Regions from separate parts of the Salinicola sp. CR57 genome, predicted to be linked through region 2. Evidence: predicted binding sites of a transcription regulator. Region 2 holds the regulator's gene; each other region holds the start of a gene.

Region 1 (7,275 bases), on a different contig from region 2:
ATGGTCGACGTGGGCGATAATGGCAATGTTCCTAATGCTCTCGATACGAGCGTTAGAGGCGTTGTCACTCATGGGGCGGTTTCCATCGTAAAATGTGTGCGCCCATGTCTAAGTCGATGATCCGCGCTCTAGCGCTGGATCGACGAGTCCCCTGGGCACTGAGTAGGAGGGTCGGGCGCGCATTGTACAGGCAAGCGCGCGACACTGGCTACTTTAGTCTATCGGTGCCATTCGCGGGCTTTTTCGACGACGATCCCGTCGCCGCCCTTGCGCCTCGACGACTTCGAAAGCGGCGAGCCAATCCATTGAAAAGCGAGGGTTTCATGTCGTCGGAGGAAGGAGAGCGGGAGCGCGCGGCACGAATCATCGGATGGGTCCGTGCCGACGCCTGGCGCCTGGATGTGCTGCGCCAGGCGCGTGCGCTGCGCCTCCCCGACTGGTGGCTGGCCGCCGGTTTCGTGCGCAACCTGGTCTGGGATCGCCTGCATGGCTATTCGTCATCAACGCCGTTGAACGATATCGATCTGGTCTACTTCGATGCGACCCACGTCGACACGTCTGTCGACCGGGCCCTCGAGAGCGAACTCCGGCGCGTTGCCCCGCTGCCCTGGTCGGTCAAGAACCAGGCGCGAATGCACGAGCGCCATGGGCATCGCCCCTACACCTCTATAGAGGAAGCGTTGAGCGTGTGGGTCGAGTGTGAAACGGCGGTGGCGGTGACCCTCGATGACGATGACGGCATTCGCCTGACGGCTCCCCTTGGCACTGCCTCGCTGCTGTCGGGTCAGGTGACGCACAATCCGCGACATGGCGATAGCGAAGTGTTCCGGCGCCGTGTCGTTGCCAAGGGGTGGCAGCGTCGCTGGCCGGAACTCGAGATCCAGGGGCTTTGAGAGGCGCTACGAGGGCAGGTTGCCCAACAGCCAGTCGAATAGTCTCCCCTGGCTGTTGGCGACCGGCTGCGTAATGACGAAGCGCGGCAATAGTACCGTGTCGATCGGTGGTTCGAGCCAGCCCGTACGGTGCGTCAGCACACGTTCGATGCCGGCGCTGGTCGCCAGCCGTGCCAGCCTTTCGTCTGTCTCTGCCGAGGCGCTGGTGGCGATGCGAAGCGGATGGCGGCACAGCACTGCCAGCTGGTGCTGGCTCTCGCGGAGCTGCACGAGGGCGGGAGCGTCTCGGCTCGTGGCGTGAGCGGGGATCAGGCTGCCGAAGCGGAACAGGCCACCCTGCTCCAGACGGCGGATACTGAAGGCGTCCAGGGTTTCGTCGGCGAACGCCGGATCGCTATCCAGCGCCGAGGCGACGGCGTGCAACGTGATGGCGTCCTGCGAGTGATCGAGCTCGGCGACGTAGTTCCTGATCGCCTGGCTGTAGCGCTCGTCGCGCTGCGTACCGGCGGTGGGTGGCGCCGGCAGGCCGGCCTCGGCGAGCAGACGCTTCGCGTGGTCGGCCGTCTCCTGGCCCCAGAGGGCTTCGCCGATGGCTTCGTGCCATGAGCTCCAGGCCCTTCTGGTGACCGGGCCAGGAAGAAAGACATTGGCCGGTAACGTCAGGCGCTCCAGGGTCGGCGACACCTGTTTCAGCGTATCGCGCCAGCCACCGTCGAAGGTGAGGGCAATGCGCGGCAACTGGTCGTGATGCAACTGCAACACGCTCTCCAGGCTGACGATCTGCGCACTCTCGCTGAGGCTCTCCAGCAGATGACGAAAGCTGTCCGGCCCCAGGCACCAGTCGGCTCTGTGAGGCAAGCGTGCCTCGGCTTCATCGTCCAGCACGCGATTCAGCGCAAGAATGGCGCTCCGCCCCCACAACGGTTCACTCAGGCTGAGACGCCAGTGACCGCGTAGACGCTGTACCACATCCTGTGTGCGATCCAGCCTAGACATGGGCCGTTCCATTACTCGAGTCGTCGATCGCCATCAACACATGGCCTCTGTCTACAGTATCCGTTGCCTATCGATTTTCGGCAAAGGTTGCGAAGCGGATTCGTACGCTTTCTTTTTTGGTGCAATGAGGTGCTATGTTGCACCAAGTTGGTGCTTCAAAGAGATTCGAATGACTGCGCTGGGAAGGAATCGGCGGAGATGACGCCTGGCGGCGTCAGTCGGATTTTCGATAAAGCAATTTTTATCAATCACTTATTATGGGGCGCCGGCGCCTTGCCTCATTTTGGCACATTCTCTGCATAGTTATGCAAAAACGGTGTGCGCGTGGGCAAGAGCGCCGACTTCGTGCTACAAAACACGCACGCCACAAAACGGTGTTGGATATTCGCCAACGAATCGAGCCATGGCTCACAGTGGAGGAAGACATGTCTGAGAAAACCCTCGCCCTCATCGAAGAACACGACGTCAAGTGGGTGGATCTGCGCTTTACCGATACCAAGGGCAAGGAGCAGCACGTCACCATTCCTGCCAGCGCCATCGATACGGAATTCTTCGAGGACGGCCAGATGTTCGATGGCTCTTCCATCGAAGGCTGGAAGGGCATCAACGAGTCCGACATGATTCTGCGTCCGGAAGACGGAACCGCCTTCCTCGACCCGTTCACCGAAGACTCCACGCTGATCCTGCGCTGTGACATCATCGAGCCGGCGACCATGCAGGGTTACGAGCGTGATCCGCGCTCCATCGCCAAGCGCGCCGAAGCCTATCTGAACAGCACCGGCCTGGGCGACACCGCGTTCTTCGGTCCGGAGCCCGAGTTCTTCATCTTCGACGAAGTGCATTGGAAGACCGATATCGAAGGCTCCATGTACAAGATCTCCTCCGAAGAGGGCGCCTGGTCCACTGACCGTCAGGTCGAAGGTGGCAACCTGGCACACCGTCCGCGCGTCAAGGGTGGCTACTTCCCGGTGCCGCCGGTCGACAGCTTCCACGACATTCGCAGCGCGATGTGCAACACGCTGCAGGCGATCGGCCAGAGCGTCGAAGTGCATCACCACGAAGTGGCCAACGCCGGTCAGAACGAAATCGGCGTCAAGTTCAACACGCTGGTGAAGAAAGCCGACGAAGTTCAGGAGATGAAGTACGTCATCCACAACGTCGCGCATGCCTACGGCAAGACGGCAACCTTCATGCCCAAGCCGCTGGTTGGCGACAACGGTTCCGGGATGCACGTTCACCAGTCTTTCTGGAAGGACGGCACCAACCAGTTTGCGGGTGACGAGTACGCCGGCCTGTCCGAAATGGCGCTGTACTACATCGGCGGTATCATCAAGCACGCGCGTGCGCTGAACGCCTTCACCAACGCTTCGACCAACTCCTACAAGCGTCTGGTGCCGGGCTTCGAAGCGCCGGTCATGCTGGCCTACAGTGCGCGTAACCGCTCTGCGTCGATTCGAATTCCGTACACCGCCAGCCCGAAGGGCAAGCGCGTCGAGACTCGTTTCCCCGACCCGACTGCCAACCCGTACCTGGCGTTCTCTGCGATGCTGATGGCCGGTATCGACGGCATCAAGAACAAGATTCATCCTGGCGACGCCATGGACAAGAACTTGTACGATCTGCCGCCGGAAGAAGGCAAGAAGGTCCCGACCGTGGCGACCAGCCTCGATCAGGCCCTGGAAGCGCTCGACGCCGATCGCGCCTTCCTGACCGAAGGTGGCGTGTTCACCGACGACATGATCGATGCCTATATCGCGCTGAAGAGCGAAGACGTCGAGCGCCTGCGTCTGGCGACGCATCCGGTCGAATTCGATCTCTACTACAGCGTCTGAAGCTCGAGCCCAGGCCCGATGCCTCGCAGAAAGAGAGCCCCACTTCGGTGGGGCTTTTTTGTGGGACCGCCTTCCCGGATGCTGCCCATGAGGCGGGCCTTGGGAGAACGGCGCGAGGAGCAGGAGACCCCTGGGCAGGTGAAGGATCGAAGCCACCGGCCGATAACAGGATGATCGACAATGGAGCGCCAACGGATGCGCACGAGGATGGCGGTATCGGTGATATCGATTTGCCTGGTGGCCGGGGCCGTCCTGCCCGCGATGGCGGCATCGGTCTATCGACATGTCGATGCTGAGGGTAACGTGGTCTACAGCGACGAGCCGGGGGCGGGCACGCGTGTCGATCTCAAGCCGATCACGGTGGTCGATCCCACCGAGGTCGAGCCGCGTGTGGACTCGCGCCAGCCGGTCACGCCCGAGGTTCCGGCGGTGGAGTACGAGCGCTTCGTGATCACTCGTCCGGAGAACCAGCAGACGCTGCCGACCGGACAAGCGGGAAACGTCCAGGTCAGGTTGGCGATCGAGCCCGCGCTGCAGCGGAGCGACCGTGTCCAGCTAAGGGTGGACGGCAAGATTAGCCAGTCGCCAATGCATACCAGCGTCTTCGTGCTGAGCCAGTTGCCGCGAGGCGAGCATCAGCTTCAGGCCGATCTGGTCGATGCCCAAGGGCAGGTGAGACTATCGACGCCGCCGGTGACGCTCTACGTGCAGCGTGCCAGCATCAATCTGCCGGCCAATCCCAACAATCCCAGTCGTGGCAAGTAGTTCCGTCTGCAGTGGCGTCGTGCCTCCAATCGGTAGCCACGGCCTTCAGCGTTTGCACTATTTTGGTGAATGAATTTCCAATTTTTATCCGGACCTCCCTGTCCATGGGCGAAATCGGGGAGTGGCGCGGTTTTTGCACTGTATAAGCACGTACCGGATCACCACGATGGAACAACGCATGTATCAACGTTTGCTGGAGCATCTGACGACCGCCGTCCTGTTACTCGACGAGCGGCTTCACGTGCGCTGGCTCAACCCCGCGGCCGAAGCACTGTTGGCGGCTAGCCGGCCCCGGGTGGTCGGTCAGTGGCTGGAGTGCCTCAACGGCGAGGATGGCAGTGTGCGTCAGGTGCTGCACAAGGCAATGCAGGAGTGCCATCCCTATACGCAACGGGAAGCGGCGCTGGTGCTGGCCGCGGGGGATGTGATCACGGTGGATTTCACTGCGACACCGATCACCAGTCGCGAACTGCTGCTGGAGATCGAACCGCGGGATCGATTGCTGCGCATCTCGCGGGAGGAGGCCCTGATCGCGCGACAGGAGACGGTCAAGGTGCTGATGCGAGGGCTCGCCCACGAGGTCAAGAATCCGCTGGGCGGCATTCGTGGCGCCGCCCAGTTGCTGGAACGTGATCTTCCCGACCCGCAGCTCACCGAGTTCACCCGGATCATCGTCGAAGAGGCGGATCGCCTGCGGGACCTAGTCGACCGCATGCTTGGCCCCAACACGCTGGTGCGTCATGAGCCGCTCAACGTGCACAAGGTGCTGGAGCGTGTTCGAGCGCTGCTCGAGGTGGAGCATCACCGGTTGAGCTTCGAGCGCGACTACGATCCCAGCGTGCCGGATCTGGTCGGCGACGAGGCGCAACTGATCCAGGCGGTTCTCAACATCGCGCGCAACGCCGTCCAGGCGATGGAGGAGTTCGATACGCCCGAACCGCGCCTGCTGCTGCGTACTCGCGTCCGTCGTCAGTTCACCCTCGGCGCCGAGCGTCACCGTCTGGTCTGCGAGGTCGCGGTGATCGACAACGGCCCCGGCATCCCCGAGCACATCCGCGAAACGCTGTTCTTTCCGATGGTTTCCGGGCGTGCCGAGGGCAGCGGTCTGGGACTGTCGATCGCGCAGTCGATCCTGCATCAGCATCAAGGCCTGATCGAGTGCGACTCCCATCCCGGTATCACGGAATTCCGATTATTGATCCCCTTCGAGGCGCCACAGTGAGCGTGTCGGCTCGCTATATCGCTGCCGAGTCTGGCGAGAGGCCCATATCGACGCCGCCAAGCACACGATTCACCGTTCTGCTGGAGAACTGCCATGACTGAAGTCGCCCGTATCGCGATCGTCGATGATGACCGCGCTATCCGCTGGGTCCTGGAAAGGGCGCTGGCACAACCGGATCTCGAGGTGCAATCCTTCGAGCGTGCCGATGCGGCGCTCGAGGCGATCGAGCGACAGCCCCCGGACGTGCTCCTGACCGATATCCGCATGCCGGGGCTCGACGGTCTCGACCTGATGGCCAAGGTGCGCGAGATGCATCCCGATCTGCCGGTGATCGTGATGACGGCTCACTCGGATCTGGATAGCGCGGTCGCTTCCTATCAGGGAGGTGCCTTCGAGTACCTGCCCAAGCCGTTCGACGTGGACGACGCGCTGGCGCTGGTGCGGCGCGGCGTTGCCCATGCCCGGGAGCGGCGCTCGCCGGCGGCGATGCCGGAAGGACTCTCGGCCGAGATCATCGGCGAGGCGCCGGCGATGCAGGAGGTGTTTCGCGCCATCGGCCGGCTGTCGCAGTCGCATATCACGGTGCTGATCAACGGCGAGTCGGGCACCGGCAAGGAGCGTGTCGCCCAGGCCCTGCACCAGCATAGTCCGCGCAGTGGTCACCCGTTCATCGCGCTCAACATGGCAGCGATTCCCAAGGACCTGATGGAGTCGGAGCTGTTCGGTCATGAAAAAGGGGCCTTCACCGGCGCCGCCGCCCAGCGCCGCGGGCGCTTCGAGCAGGCCGACGGCGGCACGCTGTTCCTGGACGAGATCGGCGACATGCCCGCCGATACCCAGACGCGGCTGCTGCGCGTGCTGGCGGATGGTGAATTCTACCGGGTCGGTGGCCATGTGCCGGTCAAGGTGGATGTGCGGATCATTGCCGCGACCCACCAGAACCTGGAAAAACTGGTGACGGAAGGCCGTTTTCGCGAGGATCTGTTTCACCGGCTGAACGTGATTCGCGTTCACCTGCCACGGCTGTCGGAGCGACGCGAGGACATTCCCCGCCTGGCCCAGCATTTCCTCGCCGAGGCCGCCAAGGAGCTCTCCACCGAGCCCAAGGTTCTGACCCGCGACGCCGAGACGCATCTCACGCATCTCCCCTGGCCGGGCAACGTGCGGCAATTGGAAAACACCTGTCGCTGGCTGACCGTCATGGCCTCCGGTCGGGAAGTGCTGGTCGACGATCTGCCGCCGGAGCTGCGCGAGCTCGAGGGGACCGAGGCGCCGAGCGGAGACTGGCGCAACGCGTTCCGCGAGTGGGCGGATCGGGCGCTGGCCTCGGGCCACACGCATTTGCTCGAAGAGGCGATGCCGGATTTCGAGCGGATCCTGATCGAGACCGCCTTGAAGCATACCGGCGGCCGCAAGGGGGAAGCCGCCGAGCTGCTGGGCTGGGGCCGCAATACCTTGACTCGAAAGGTGAAAGTGCTCCTGCCGGCGCTAGCTGACGAATAGGCCCAGTGCTGGCCAGCGCGCTCGCCGCTGCTCTGATGGCGGCCGGGCTACTCTTTGCCTGGTG
Region 2 (7,275 bases):
AGACCGAGCGGTGTTGGCCGCCGGTACAGCCGATGGCAACCGTCAGGTAGCTGCGATGACTGGCCAGGTAGGATGGCAACCAGCGATCGAGCCAGCCATGGATATCCTCCGCCAGGGCATGGACATCGGGGTAAGACTCCAGGAACTCGATGATCGAGGCATCCCTGCCGTCGTAGGCGCGCAGCCCGGGGTCCCAGAACGGGTTGGGCAGGCAGCGGGCGTCGAACACCATGTCGGCGTCCAGCGGCACGCCCCGTTTGAAGCCGAACGACTCGAAGGTCAGGGTCAGGCGGCCACCGGTATGCTTGGCCACCTGCTCGCCGATCCGGGCCCGGAGATCGTGCACCGAGAGCCCTTGGGTATCGATGACCAGGTCGGCCACGCGGCGAATCGGCGCGAGATAGCTTTGCTCGTGATCGATGGCCTCGGCCAGGGTCATGTCATTGCCGCGGGTCAGCGGGTGACGGCGGCGAGTGGCCGAGTAGCGCTCGAGCAGGATCTTGGCGTCGGCGGTGAGATAGACGACCTGAGTATCGATGCCGCGCTTGCGTACCGCCTCCAGCAGGATGGGGAAACGCTCCAGCGATTCGGGCAGGTTGCGTGCGTCGATGCTGACCGCCACGTTGGGGCGGGAGGGTGGCGCGCTGCGTAGCTCGTCGATCAGCGGTGCCAGCAGGTTGGCCGGGAGGTTGTCGATGGCATAGTAGCCAAGATCCTCGAGCGCCTGCAGCGCGATCGATTTCCCCGAGCCCGAGCGGCCGCTGATGATGACGAGTTGCATCGCTTATCCGTCGTCGCTGTCACGGTGATGGCGGATGGCATCGACGAGCGCGTCATGCAACGCCCGCTGCGAGTCGGCCTGACGCAACTGCTGCCGAACGCTGCTCTGATTCATGATGCCGGCAACTTCCGCCAGCAGCGACAGATGCGCATCATCCGCCTCTTCCGGCACCAGCAGCACGAAAACCAGATCCACCGGCTCGCCGTCGATGGCATCGAAGTCGATGGCGTCTTCCAGGCGCATGAATCCCGCGATCGGCCCTTTGCAATGCGGACTGCGGGCATGGGGGATGGCAACGCCGTTGCCGATCCCCGTGCTACCCAGTCGCTCGCGACCGATCAGGCGGCTGAAGACCTCATGGCTATCCAGACTGGGTGTATTCTGGGCGATGAAGGTGCTGAAGAATTCCAGCAGACGTTTTTTGCTGCCCCCCGTGACCTCGAACAGAGTTCGCTCGGGGGGCAGAATGCTTTCCAGTGTCATCATCAGGCGTCAGCGGGCGCCTGCGCCTTGGGCGCGGGCTTGTGCCTTCTCTTTGTGTTTGACCAGTTGGCGGTCGAGTTTGTCGGCCAGTGAATCGATGGCGGCATACATGTCGGTGTCGCTGGCTTCGGCGTGTAGATCGCCGCCTGCTGCGTGCAGGGTACAGGCTGCCTGCTGGCGTTCCTTCTCGACACTCAGGGTGACCTGGACATTGGTGATGTTGTCGTAGTGACGCTCCAAACGAACGAGTTTCTCTCCGACGTAGTCCCGGAGGGCGTCGGTCAGCTCGACATGGTGGCCGGTAACGTTCACTTGCATGACACACTCCTGTTGCGGCAGATGGCACTTCTGATTGTAACCCTTTTCAGGGGACTGCAAAGGCATCGTGATCGATCTGATTCGGAATGGCGAGTCTTGACTGGTTTCGGAGCCCTGTATCAGGCCAGACGCTTGCGCTCGCTGGAGGACGGAATGCCCATGGCTTCGCGATATTTGGCCACGGTGCGTCTGGCCACGCTGATATCGGACTGGGCCAGCAATTCGACCAGTTTGCTGTCCGACAGCGGCTTGCGAGGGGATTCGTCGCCAATGAATTTCTTGATGCGAGCGCGGATGGCGGTACTCGAATAGCTATCACCTTCGCCGCCCTGGCCGCCGACCTGGCTCGAGAAAAAATATTTCAGCTCGAATACGCCGCGTGGCGTGTGAATGTACTTCTGGGTCGTGACGCGGGAGATCGTCGATTCATGCATGTCGACGCTGCGGGCGATATCGGCCAGGATCAGGGGTTTCATCGCCTCTTCGCCGCGCTCGAGAAACCCGATCTGGCGCGACATGATCTCTCGACCCACCTTGAGCAGGGTATCGTTTCGACTGGAGAGGCTCTTGATCAGCCAGCGGGCTTCCTGCAGGTGCTGGCGCAGGAAGGTGTTGTCATCGCTCTTGTCCGCCCGCTTGATCAGGGCGGCGTAGTCGGGCTGAATGCGCAGGCGCGGCAGGGTTTCGGCATTGAGCTCGATGCGCCAGCCATCGCGAGAGGGCGTGGCAACCAGATCGGGAACCACGTAATCGTCACGACTGGTATCGAAGCGCTGCCCCGGGCGCGGCTCCAGCGTCCGGATCAGGGCGATGACGCTGTCGAGTTCGTTCTCCTCGAGACGCAGGCGACGCTTGAGCAGTCGCCGGTCGTTGCCGGCCAGCGCCTCGAGAAACTGGCGCACCAGGCGCTTGGCCTGGGGTAGCAGCGGCGTGTCGTCGTCCAGTGTGCCGAGTTGAAGCAGCAGGCATTCGCGCAGATTGCGAGCGCCGACGCCGGTCGGATCGAACTGCTGCAGGCGCATGAGCATGTGCTCGAGATCGGCCATGCTGACGCTCTCTCTGCGCTGCTCGCGCAGACTCGTCGCCAGCTCGTCCAGCGAGCCCACCAGGTAGCCGTCGTCGTTGACGGCGTCGATCAGGCACTCCCCGAGCGCGCGCTCGCGCTCGTCGAAATCTCCCATGGCCAGTTGCCAGAGCAGATAATCCTGGAGGGTGGTCACGGCTGCGTTGCGGTCGAAATCCGGCGCTTCTTCGCTGGCGCTACCCGACGAGCTGGCATGGGCGTCCTGGTAGGTATCGCTCCAGTCGCTGTCGAGGGCCAGTTCATCGGGAATGTCACTGGCCCACTCGTCTTCCGTGGCGTCCTGAGTTTCCTGCTCCGAGTAGGGCTCTTCCATCTCCAGCATGGGATTGGATTCGAGCGCCTGCTGGATTTCCTGGCGGAGGTCGAGCGTCGACAGCTGGAGCAGTTGAATGGCCTGCTGGAGCTGAGGCGTCATGGTCAACTGCGTGCCGACCCTGAGTTGCAGCGAGGGCTTCATGGACATGGAGAAACGATCGTCACAATCAACGGTGGAAGGCTTACGTTACTGGCTGCGGTGACGAGATGCAACGTTTCATGCAAGAAACATGCCATCGACGCGGATGCCAGGTATGGCTGCCGATGGCATGACGAGGGAGAGGCGACTACAGGCGGAACTCGTGGCCAAGATAGACCTCGCGGACGCGCTGGTTTTCGAGAATGGCCTGGGGCCGGCCCTCGGCGATGATCTGGCCGTCGCCGACAATGTAGGCATTATCGCAGATGTCGAGCGTCTCGCGCACGTTGTGATCGGTGATCAGGACGCCGATCTCGCGGTCGCGCAGCTGGCGGATGATGCTCTTGATGTCACCGACCGAAATGGGGTCGACACCGGCGAACGGTTCGTCGAGCAGCACGAAGGCCGGCTCGGTGGCCAGGGCGCGGGCGATCTCGACCCGCCGCCGCTCGCCGCCGGACAGGCTCATGCCCAGGTTGTCGCGAATATGATCGACGTGGAAGTCGCCGAGCAGCTGTTCCAGCCGCTCGCGTCGCCCGGCACGATCCAGGTCCTTGCGCGTCTCGAGGATGGCCATGATGTTGTCGGCAACGCTCAGCTTGCGGAAGATCGAGGCTTCCTGCGGCAGATAGCCGATGCCGGCTCGCGCCCGGTCGTGCATCGGGGCGCGGCTGAGATCCATGTCGTCGATATGGACGCTGCCGGCATCGGACTTGACCAGGCCGACGATCATGTAGAAGGAGGTGGTCTTGCCTGCGCCATTCGGCCCCAGCAGGCCGACGATGCTGCCTTGCCGCAGCGTCAGGCTGAAGTCGTGGACGACTCGGCGTCCCTTGTAGCTCTTAGCAAGGTTGGCGGCCGTTAGCGTTTTCATGAATACGATCCTTGTGGCTGCGCGCCGGGTATGGTGTCGGCGATCACGCCCCACGCGGCGGCTCGAGGCCGTGCCGGGTCAGGGTTTGAGCGTTACTGGGACGAGTCACGCGGCGTGAGGGTCATGCGGACGCGGCCGTCGCCGTTCCCGTCGCTGTTCTGGGCGGAGCGGGCCTGGACGCGTCGCGAGTCGAGATAATACTCGACATAGGCACCATCGAAGGTGTCGCCGGCCTGATGAAGTTCCGCGTTACCGATCAGTTCCACGCGTCGTTGGGCCGCGTGATAGACCACGGTGTCGCCCCAGCCCTTGACGATCTCCTGGTCGGGGGACGGCTTCTGTTCGAGGTAGGCGCGCTCGCCGCCGCCGCCCTTGGCGGTGACCAGGCTGACCTGGCCGTTGTTGCCGCGCTGGATGTCGACGCGTGCGGCCTTGAGGTGCATGCTGCCTTGCTGCAGGTCGACGCCACCCGTATAGACTGCAGTACCCTGACGGTCGTCCAGCTCGAGTTGATCGGCGGCGATCTCGATCGGTGAACTGGCATCGCTTTCCAGCGCGATGGTTGGAAAACTGGTGAAACCCAGCGCGGTCAGCACCAGGAGTTGGCCGATTTCTCGCCTCATGATCCTTGATCCTCAGATTGCTGTGGCAGGCGCCCCTGCACGTTGTCGGTCAAACGCATACGATCTTCGTTGATCCAGGCATCGAAGCGATCCCCGCGCATGGTCTGATTATGCTGGCGCAACACGGAGGGCGTGTCACTCCAGGCGTGGGCCTCGCGGTTGTCGTAGTGCAGCGTCTGCGTTTCCAGGCTCCACGCCTGCTCCGGCTGAACCAGACGGGCGTCGCCCTGGAGCGTCAACTGCTCTCCGCTGCGGCTCAGTTGCCCCGTCTGACTGGTCACCTGCCACTGGCGTTGCTGGTCGTCGGTCAGGTAACCGTGGGGCGCCTCGGTGCGGATGATGTCGTCGGAGGGCGTGTGCACCAGGCGTGGCGTTTCCAGTCGCTGATAGGCGCGCCCCCGTTCGTCGAAGCGCGTCATGCTGGCATCCTCGAGATAGTAGTCGGGCTCGCCGACCGTGTTGCCGATGACGGGCTCCTGGCCGTTCTCGCCGCGCTGGTCCAGGTAGGTCAGACCGCCCCCCAGTGCCAGCAGCAGGACCAGCAGGCCGAGGCGGCGCCACCAGGGAGACTGGAATCTGACTGTCTTGGCCACGTTATCTCCTTGTGGTGAGTGTGGTGATCGGGGCCCATGTCCGCCATCGGCTGGAATGGGCTCGAGTTTCGGTGGAGCCGGCGTCGGGCGGGGCCTCAAATGACGCCGCTTCGCAGCAGGTCATGCATGTGGAGGGCGCCGACGGGGGCGCCGTTCTCGACCACCGCCAGTGCGGTAATCCGGTTATCCTCCATGATCCTCACGGCCTCCGCCGCCAGCATGTCGGGCGAGGCCGTCTTGCCGCCGCGGGTCATGACGTCGTCCACGCGCAGCATTGCGAAATCGCCGCGCTGGTCCAGGGTCCGACGCAAATCGCCATCGGTATAGACACCGACCAGCATGCCGCGTTCATCGACGACGCAGGTAAACCCCATCCCCTTGAGGGTCATCTCCAGTAGCGCCTCTCGCAATGGGCTGCCGGTCGGTACGCTGGGGAGGCGGTGACCTTCGTGCATGAGATCCGCGACGCGCAGCAGCAGTCGCTTGCCGAGGGTGCCGCCTGGGTGCGACAGCGCGAAGTCCTCGGCGCTGAATCCCCGCGCTTCCAGCAGCGCCAGCGCCAGCGCATCTCCCATCGCCAGCGCGGCAGTGGTGGAGGAGGTCGGTGCCAGGTCGTGGGGGCAGGCCTCGCGAGAGACGCCGACATCGATATGGACGTCGCTGTAGCGTGCCAGCGTGGAGCCGGGTCGCCCGGTGAGGCTGACCAGTGGCGCGCCGAGACGTTTGAACAGCGGAAGCAGGTCGGTGATTTCCTGGGTCTCGCCCGAGTTGGACAGAGCGATGACGACATCGTCGCCGGTGATCATGCCGAGATCGCCGTGGCTGGCTTCGCCCGGATGGACGTAGAAAGAGGGCGAGCCGGTGCTGGCGAAGGTCGCTGCCAGCTTGCGTGCGATGTGCCCCGACTTGCCCATTCCGGTGACGATCAACCGGCCGCGACAGGCGAGAAGCAGCTTGCAGGCTTCATCGAAGCAGTCATCGAGCTTCGCCACGAGCTCCCCGATGGCTTGTTGTTCCAAGGTCAACGTGCGCCTGGCGCTGGCGCGGAAATCTAGCGCGGCGATGTCGCTCATGGTCTCGGCAAAGGCTCCCCGGTGGTGATGAATGAGACGGAGAAATCGTTCATGGCCTCGGACTCCGTCTGACCGCTAGTGGGCGTCGCATGTCCGAAACGCCTGCAGTATACCTTTGATCGGTCGGTGATTCGTCCCTCCTGCGCGAGTGATTTTCACCGCCCGAGAGTGATTGCTGGTCGCTGATGCCAAGGTTAGGATACAATGTTCGATAATTGATCTCATTAGCTTGGTGGATGCTGCATGGACGATCCGATTATGGTCGAGGTCAAGGATCTGCACTTCTCTCGCGGCAACACCGACATCTTTCGCGGTGTCGATCTGCAGATTCCGCTCGGCAAGATTACCGCCATCATGGGGCCCAGCGGGACCGGCAAGACGACGCTGTTGAAACTGATCGGCGGCCAGCTGGCGCCGGATCGTGGCCAGATCCTCATCGACGGCCAAGACGTACACAAGCTGTCCCGGCGCTCGCTCTTCAAGCTGCGTCGCCGAATGGGCATGCTGTTTCAGAGTGGCGCGCTGTTCTCGGATCTCGACGTTTTCGAGAATGTCGCCTTTCCGTTGCGCATCCATACCGAACTCCCGAATGCCATGATCCGCGACATCGTGCTGATGAAGCTCCAGGCGGTGGGTTTGCGTGGTGCCAGACACCTGATGCCGTCGGAGCTGTCCGGCGGGATGGCGAGGCGTGTGGCACTGGCGCGGGCGGTGGCGCTGGATCCGGACCTGGTGCTCTACGACGAACCGTTCGTGGGGCAGGACCCGATCTCGATGGGCGTATTGGTGCAGTTGATCAAGAAGGTCAACCTGGCGCTGGGGTTGACGGCTATCGTGGTCTCTCACGATATCAAGGAGACGCTGTCGATTGCGGATTACGTCTATATCATCGCCGATGGGCGAGTCATGGCGCATGGCACGCCGCAGACGCTGGACGTCAACGACGACGCTCACGTGAAGCAGTTCGTACATGGCGAGCCCGACGGTCCGGT
Region 3 (7,275 bases), on a different contig from region 2:
GCTGCCACTACGGCGGCAGAATTCGGAAAGCTGTCTCTTATGTGACTGAATCGAGACCTCGGCGTTCAGTCTGTGTGGCCATGATGACGCCAATATGACGCCGGCAGAAGTTCGCGGGTGAGGAAGCGGTCGTTCAGGCGTCGCGTTCTATATCCACGTCGCTGGCGGGCGTGAAATCGTCGAGATCCATCATGTGGTCGAGCTTGCCGACCTTGGTGGTCAGGTAGTGCTCGTTGAACGGGTTGCGACCGGTGGTGATCGGCAGGCGCTCGTGGATCTCGACGCCATCCTGGCTCAGCGCCTCGACCTTGCGCGGGTTGTTGGTCATCAGCCGCAGCGACCGAATGCCCAGATGTTCCAGCATCGGCACACAGATATCGTAGCGGCGCTGGTCGGCACCGAAACCCAGGCGCTCATTGGCTTCGACGGTGTCGGCGCCATCGTCCTGCAGCGCATAGGCACGGATCTTGTTGAGCAGGCCGATGCCGCGGCCTTCCTGACGCAGGTAGAGCAGGGCGCCGCGCCCCTCGTCGGCGATCCGCTTGAGCGCTTCCTGAAGCTGATAGCCGCAGTCGCAGCGCATCGAGAACAGGGCATCGCCGGTCAGGCATTCGGAGTGCACCCGCGCGAGCACCGGTTCCGACGTGGTGACGTCGCCAAGGGTGAGCACGACGTGCTCCTTGCCGGTGGCCTCTTCCTGGAAGCCGTGCAGCATGAACGTCGCCCAGGGAGTGGGTAGTTGCGATGCGGCGATGAAGCGGATCGTCACGATGACCTCGCGGTAGGAGGGGCTCCGGCGTCGAATGCTGGCCGAGAGCGCCGGACAATTAAAAAGGGCGGCATTATAACAGGCCTGGCGGCCGATCCGTTACAATGCCGGCAAATCTCGAACGCAAAAGGCTGTCATGACTCTGTCCCGTGATTCCCAGTCGCAGGCGCTTTCCGACGCTGTCCAGCCGCCGGCGCTGCATAACGACCGCCTGCTGCGGGCGTTGGCCCGCCAGCCGGTGGACCGCACGCCGGTCTGGATGATGCGACAGGCGGGCCGTTATCTGCCGGAGTATCGTCAGACCCGGGCCCACGCCGGCAGTTTCATGGATCTGTGTCGCAACGCCGAACTGGCCTGCGAGGTAACGCTGCAGCCGCTCGAGCGTTATCCGCTGGATGCCGCCATTCTGTTCTCGGATATCCTGACCATTCCGGACGCCATGGGTCTCGGGCTCTATTTCGAGACAGGTGAAGGCCCCAAGTTCCGCAAGACGGTGCGCTCCGCCGCCGAGGTGGCCGCGCTGAGCGCGCCGAACGCCGAGCGCGATCTCGACTACGTGATGAACGCCGTCTCCACGATCCGTCGCGAGCTCGGTGGCCGGGTGCCGCTTATCGGCTTTTCCGGTAGCCCGTGGACGCTGGCGACCTATATGGTCGAAGGCGGCTCGAGCAAGGATTTCCGCCACCTCAAGGCGATGCTCTACGGCGACCCCGACACCCTTCATGCGTTGCTCGGCGTACTCGCCACCGCGGTCACCGACTACCTGAATGCCCAGATTCGCGCCGGCGCCCAGGTGGTGCAGATCTTCGACACCTGGGGCGGGTCATTGTCGACGCCGGCCTATCGCGAGTTCTCCCTGGCCTACATGCAGCGCATCGTCGATGGCCTGATTCGCGAGCACGACGGCCGCCGGGTGCCGGTGATCCTGTTTACCAAGAACGGCGGGCAGTGGCTCGAGTCGATCGCCGACAGCGGCTGCGACGCGGTGGGCCTGGACTGGACCACCGAGCTGAGCGACGCCCGTCGGCGCGTCGGCGAACGGGTGGCGCTGCAGGGCAATCTCGACCCCAACGTGCTGTTTGCGCCGCCGTCGCGGATCCGCGAGGAGGTTGCCCGCATCCTCGAAAGTTTCGGCCCGGGCGAAGGTCATGTCTTCAACCTGGGACACGGCATCAGTCAGTTCACCGATCCGGATCACGTCACGGCGTTCATGGATGCCCTGCATGAGCTCAGCCCCGCCTATCATCGATGAGTCCGCTGGCGGCGAGGCCGGCAATGGCCTGCTGCTGTTCGATGCCGACTGCCCGTTCTGCCGGCGTTCGGTTCGCTGGCTGCTGGCCCGCGAAAGGCCGGACAGCCGGCTGCGCATCGCGGGGCTGGAGGGCTCGGTCTCGCATCGGCTCGGTGAGCATTTCGGCATCGATTTCGCGCGTTCAGACAGCATCTGGTGTTTCGCCGACGGCGAACCCCGCCGTAACAGCGATGCCGTCTGGCGCCTGGCCGCCCGGCTGCGGGGTGGTTGGCAGCGACTCGAGTGGTTGCGCTGGATCCCGCGTCCTCTGCGCGATGGCGGCTACCGTCTCGTCGGCAACCACCGGCATCGACTCTCGTCGCTTGGTGCCGCGCGTCTCGAGGATCATCCACGCTGGGTGAATCATCTTTCTGCCGGGCTCTGCCATCGCTGCGGGCTGCCTGGCGAACTGGCGGACGAGCCATGAAAGCCGGCCGCCGCCGAGAGTGGGACGACGCTGGGCCATCGCGCTGGCCAAGAGTGGCCGCGGTGGTGGCGACGCTGGTCTGGGCGGCGGGGATCGCCTGGGGAAGCTTGAGTCCCGCTCAAGAGTTGCCGCAGCACCTGCCCTGGGACAAGTTCAACCACTTCATCGCCTACGCCGGCCTGGCGCTAGGGCTGCGTCTCTCCGGGTGCCGCTGGCTGTCGGCCTGGCTGGCGGCGGTGACATTCAGTATCGCCATCGAATACCTGCAGCTCTACGTGCCGGGGCGTCAAGGCGGTGACTGGGACGATATTCTCGCCAATGCGCTCGGCGCCAGCGTCGCCCTGGGCGTGTCATCGATCGGATCGCGGTACCGTCGCGGTCGCGGAATTCAACGTTAGTCGAATCAAGCACCAGGGTTTCCCGGCGGGCATGGGTCCGGGAAGGATCTTCAGCGCGGGCACCACCATGGTGCAGGTGTGTTATTTAGGCACTGTTTTGAAACAATTTGTTGTCATTTCGGCGACCCGGGCGGTCCGCCGGACTCGATGTGGGCAGGATCGTCGAGGCTAGGGTAGCGTTGAAACAGGGTTTTACGGCCCTCGGCGCGAAAGTGGAACGAACTTTGCTAATTTCATCTGGGCATGTTCCGGCATGCACTCAAATGATAATGCGAGGGAGTTGATTCCATATGCGCCACAAGAACAAAAGCCTGATCGTACTGCCAGCCGCCATGCTTGCCGCGGCTGCCGTCACCCAAGTTCAGGCTGCCACTCTGGATGATGTCAAAAGCAGCGGCGAGTTCACCTGTGGTGTCAGCACGGGGCTGACCGGGTTCTCGTCTCCCGATGAAAATGGCAAATGGACCGGTATCGACGTTGAAGTCTGCCGTGCCGTTGGCGCGGCCGTCCTGGGCGACCCGGAAGCCGTTGTTTTCTCCCCGCTGACCGCCAAGGAGCGTTTCACCGCGCTGCAGTCCGGTGAAGTCGACGTGCTGTCCCGCAATACGACCTGGACCGCCACCCGCGACAACTCGCTGGGGCTGAACTTCACCGGGGTCAACTTCTATGACGGCCAGGGTTTCCTGGTGCGCAAGGATCTCGGCGTCAAGAGCGCCAAAGAGCTGGATGGCGCTTCCATCTGCGTGCAGGCCGGTACCACCACCGAACTCAACATGGCCGACTACTTCAAGGCCAACGACATGCAGTTCCAGCAGGTCGCCTTCGATACCTCCGACCAGACCGCCCAGGGCTTCGACAGCGGCCGCTGCGACGTGCTGACCTCCGACTCCTCGCAGCTGGCCGCACTGCGTCTGCAGCTGGCGGATCCGGACGGTGTCGTGATTCTGCCGGAACGGATCTCCAAGGAGCCGCTGGGCCCGGTCGTGCGTCAGGGCGACGATCAGTGGTTCAACATCGTCAAGTGGACGTTGTTCGCCATGCTCGACGCCGAAGAGCTCGGCATCACCAGCGAGAACGTCGACGAAATGCGCGACACCCCGCCGAATCCGGACGTCGCCCGCCTGCTGGGCAAGGACGGCAACTTCGGCGAGCAGATGGGCATCAGCAACGACTGGGCCTACAACATCGTCAAGATGGTGGGCAACTACGGTGAGGTGTTCGACCGCACCGTGGGCGCCGACTCGCCGATGGGACTCGAACGCGGCATCAACGCACTGTGGAACGACGGCGGCATCCAGTACGCACCGCCGGTTCGCTAAGCGTTACCTCGTGCTCTCGACACCGCGCCCCTTCGGTCTGAGCGCCGGGGCGCGGTGCCTCTCCACGCTCGAGTAGAGACAACTCATGCTGCGTCCATCCACTACCTTACCGCGACGGGGGCACGGGCCCTTGTGGCGGAACCCCGCCATACGCGCCCTGATCGTTCAGGCCGTGCTGTTTCTGGTACTGGCGGCTTTCATCGGTTATCTGGTTCACAATACGCTGCTCAACCTGGAAGCCCGCGGTATTCATACCGGTTTCGGCTTTCTGGAGGGGCGAGCCGGCTTCTCGATTCCACAGACGCTGATCGAGTACACCAGCGACAGTACCTATGGCAGAACCTTCGTCATCGGCTTGCTCAATACGCTGCTGGTGTCGGCGCTGGGTATCGTCGCCGCCACGATCATCGGGTTTCTGGTCGGGATCGCGCGCCTGTCGCCGAACTGGCTGCTGGCGCGCCTGGCGACGATCTACGTCGAAACCTTCCGCAATATCCCGCTGCTGGTTCAGATCCTGTTCTGGTACTACGCCGTACTGCGGGCCCTCCCGTCGCCACGACAGAGTCTGTCGCTGTTCGACGCCTTCTTTTTCAACGTGCGGGGCATGGTGATGCCCGACCCGCAGCCGCTGGATGGCTTTGCCGCCACGCCCTGGGCACTGCTGGTTGCCGTCGTCGTCACGATCCTGTTCGGCGTGTTCGCCAAGCGTCGCCAGGCGAGCACGGGCAAGTCGCTTCCCGTCTACTGGATCGGCCTGACGGTCATCGTCGGCCTGCCGCTGATCGTCTTCCTGGCTACCGGGTCACCGCTCGAGTGGACGCTGCCGGAAATGGCGGGCTTCAACTTCCGCGGCGGTATCAACATTCTGCCGGAACTGCTGGCGCTGTGGCTGGCGCTGTCGATCTACACGGCGGCGTTCATCGCCGAGATCGTGCGCTCGGGCATTCTGTCGGTCTCTCACGGTCAGACGGAAGCCGCGCGCTCGCTGAGCCTGCCGGAGGCGATCACGCTGCGCAAGGTCGTCATTCCTCAGGCGATGCGCGTGATCATCCCGCAGATGACCAGCCAGTATCTCAATCTGATCAAGAACTCGTCACTGGCGACCGCCATCGGCTATCCCGATCTCGTCGCGGTATTCGCCGGTACCACGCTGAACCAGACCGGGCAGGCGATCGAGATCATCGCCATGACCATGGCGGTCTATCTGGTCATCAGCCTGACGGTCTCGTTTTTGATGAATCTTTATAACGCGCGCACGCTGCTGAAGGAGCGTTGAGATGACGACTGACTCTACCTTCCGCACTGAAATGATCGAAGCGCGTGATGCGCCTGACCAGCGCCGGGGTGTGATCGGCTGGTTTCGAGCCAATCTGTTCAACGGCCCTATCAACAGTATCGTCTCGATCGTCGTCATCTACCTGCTGGCACGACTGATCTGGCCGTTCCTCGAATGGGCGGTGATCGACGCTGACTGGATCGGTACCACGCGGGACGCTTGTACCGGCCAGGGCGCCTGCTGGGTGTTCATCTCGGCGCGCTTCGAATCCATCATCTACGGCTTCTATCCGGAAGCCGCGCGCTGGCGCGTCGACATCGTGTTCGCGCTGCTGGCGATCCTGGTCGCCTGGCTGGCGGTCCCCAAGCTTCCCTACAAGAAGTGGGTGGCGCTGTTTGCGCTTATCGGTCTGCCGATCATCGCCTACTTCCTGCTGGTGGGGGGCTCGTTCGGGCTCGAGTACGTGCCGACGCGCGCCTGGGGTGGCCTGATGCTGACGCTGACGATCGCCGTGCTGGGCATCGTCGGTTCTCTACCGCTGGGGATCATTCTGGCCCTCGGTCGACGCTCCAAGATGCCGTTCGTCAAAGGCATCTGCGTGATCTTCATCGAGTTCTGGCGCGGCGTTCCGTTGATCACGGTACTCTTCATGGCCTCGGTCATGCTGCCCCTGTTCGTGCCCGGGAATCTTGATTTCGACAAGCTGCTGCGTGCACTGATCGGGATCATGTTCTTCTGGAGCGCCTACATGGCGGAGGTGATCCGCAGCGGCCTTCAGGCGATCGGCAAGGGGCAGACGGAAGCGGGCCAGGCGCTGGGTCTGAACTACTGGCAGAGAACCGGCCTGATCGTACTGCCGCAGGCACTCAAGCTGGTGATCCCGGGAATCGTCAACACCTTTATCGCGCTGTTCAAGGATACGTCGCTGGTGCTGATCATCGGCCTTTTCGATCTGCTGGCGATCATTCGTGCCGGCCTCACCGACTCCAACTGGCTGGGCTTTTCCACGGAAGGCTATGTCTTTGCGGCGGCCGTCTACTGGATATTCTGCTTCAGCATGTCCCGCTACAGCCTGTACATCGAGCGACGTCTGAACACCGGACATAAACGGTGAGTGCGACCAGCGACTGCGCCTTCACGCACTCCCATAACAAGATTGTCATCAGGAAATCATTGCCATGAGCGAAGCGACAGCGTCTCAGACAACCGCGTCCGGCAGCGACCGACCGATGATCGAAATCGATCATCTCAACAAGTGGTACGGCAGTTTCCATGTGCTGCGCGACATCAACCTGACCGTGACCAAGGGCGAGCGGATCGTCATCTGCGGCCCTTCCGGCTCGGGCAAGTCGACGATGATCCGCTGCATCAATCACCTCGAGGAGCACCAACAGGGCTCTATCGTGGTCAACGGCGTACCGATGACCAACGACGTCAAGCGGATCGAGCAGATCCGCCGCAACGTCGGCATGGTCTTCCAGCACTTCAATCTGTTCCCGCACCTGACCGTGCTCGAGAACTGCTGCCTATCTCAGATCTGGGTACAGAAGAAGCCGCGTGCCGAGGCAGAGAAGACCGCGATGGAATATCTGGAGCGGGTTCAGATCGCCAATCAGGCGCTGAAATATCCCGGCCAGCTCTCGGGGGGGCAGCAGCAGCGCGTGGCGATCGCCCGGGCGCTCTGCATGCGCCCGGAGGTGATGCTGTTCGACGAGCCGACTTCGGCGCTCGATCCGGAGATGATCAAGGAAGTACTCGACGTCATGATCGAGCTTGCCCACGAAGGCATGACGAT

The links. Region 2 encodes sigma-54, which starts transcription at its own class of promoters, with help from an activator protein. Its sites were predicted from a motif close to TGGCACNNNNNTTGCTNT; they were not measured.
Region 1: a site for sigma-54 is predicted at 4,609-4,626, ahead of glnL (nitrogen regulation protein NR(II)). Genes of this name have one in related genera too.
Region 3: a site for sigma-54 is predicted at 3,099-3,116, ahead of DOM56_RS01415 (amino acid ABC transporter substrate-binding protein). Genes of this name have one in related genera too.

The regions. Positions count from the first base shown of each region.
Region 1 is NZ_PZJL01000010.1:37,644-44,918, forward strand. It holds gene typA (translational GTPase TypA) at 1-72, opposite strand, end outside; gene DOM56_RS14935 (nucleotidyltransferase family protein) at 324-893, shown strand; gene DOM56_RS14940 (polysaccharide deacetylase family protein) at 900-1,889, opposite strand; gene glnA (glutamate--ammonia ligase) at 2,315-3,721, shown strand; gene DOM56_RS14950 (DUF4124 domain-containing protein) at 3,917-4,486, shown strand; gene glnL (nitrogen regulation protein NR(II)) at 4,665-5,708, shown strand; gene glnG (nitrogen regulation protein NR(I)) at 5,802-7,211, shown strand.
Region 2 is NZ_PZJL01000009.1:2,387-9,661, forward strand. It holds gene rapZ (RNase adapter RapZ) at 1-781, opposite strand, end outside; gene ptsN (PTS IIA-like nitrogen regulatory protein PtsN) at 785-1,264, opposite strand; gene raiA (ribosome-associated translation inhibitor RaiA) at 1,274-1,582, opposite strand; gene DOM56_RS14530 (RNA polymerase factor sigma-54) at 1,702-3,129, opposite strand; gene lptB (LPS export ABC transporter ATP-binding protein) at 3,269-3,994, opposite strand; gene lptA (lipopolysaccharide transport periplasmic protein LptA) at 4,087-4,617, opposite strand; gene lptC (LPS export ABC transporter periplasmic protein LptC) at 4,614-5,210, opposite strand; gene DOM56_RS14550 (KpsF/GutQ family sugar-phosphate isomerase) at 5,306-6,283, opposite strand; gene DOM56_RS14555 (ATP-binding cassette domain-containing protein) at 6,527-7,275, shown strand, end outside.
Region 3 is NZ_PZJL01000001.1:300,702-307,976, reverse strand. It holds gene ribA (GTP cyclohydrolase II) at 134-769, opposite strand; gene hemE (uroporphyrinogen decarboxylase) at 906-2,021, shown strand; gene DOM56_RS01425 (DCC1-like thiol-disulfide oxidoreductase family protein) at 1,993-2,487, shown strand; gene DOM56_RS01420 (VanZ family protein) at 2,484-2,885, shown strand; gene DOM56_RS01415 (amino acid ABC transporter substrate-binding protein) at 3,176-4,204, shown strand; gene DOM56_RS01410 (amino acid ABC transporter permease) at 4,290-5,480, shown strand; gene DOM56_RS01405 (amino acid ABC transporter permease) at 5,482-6,594, shown strand; gene DOM56_RS01400 (amino acid ABC transporter ATP-binding protein) at 6,659-7,275, shown strand, end outside.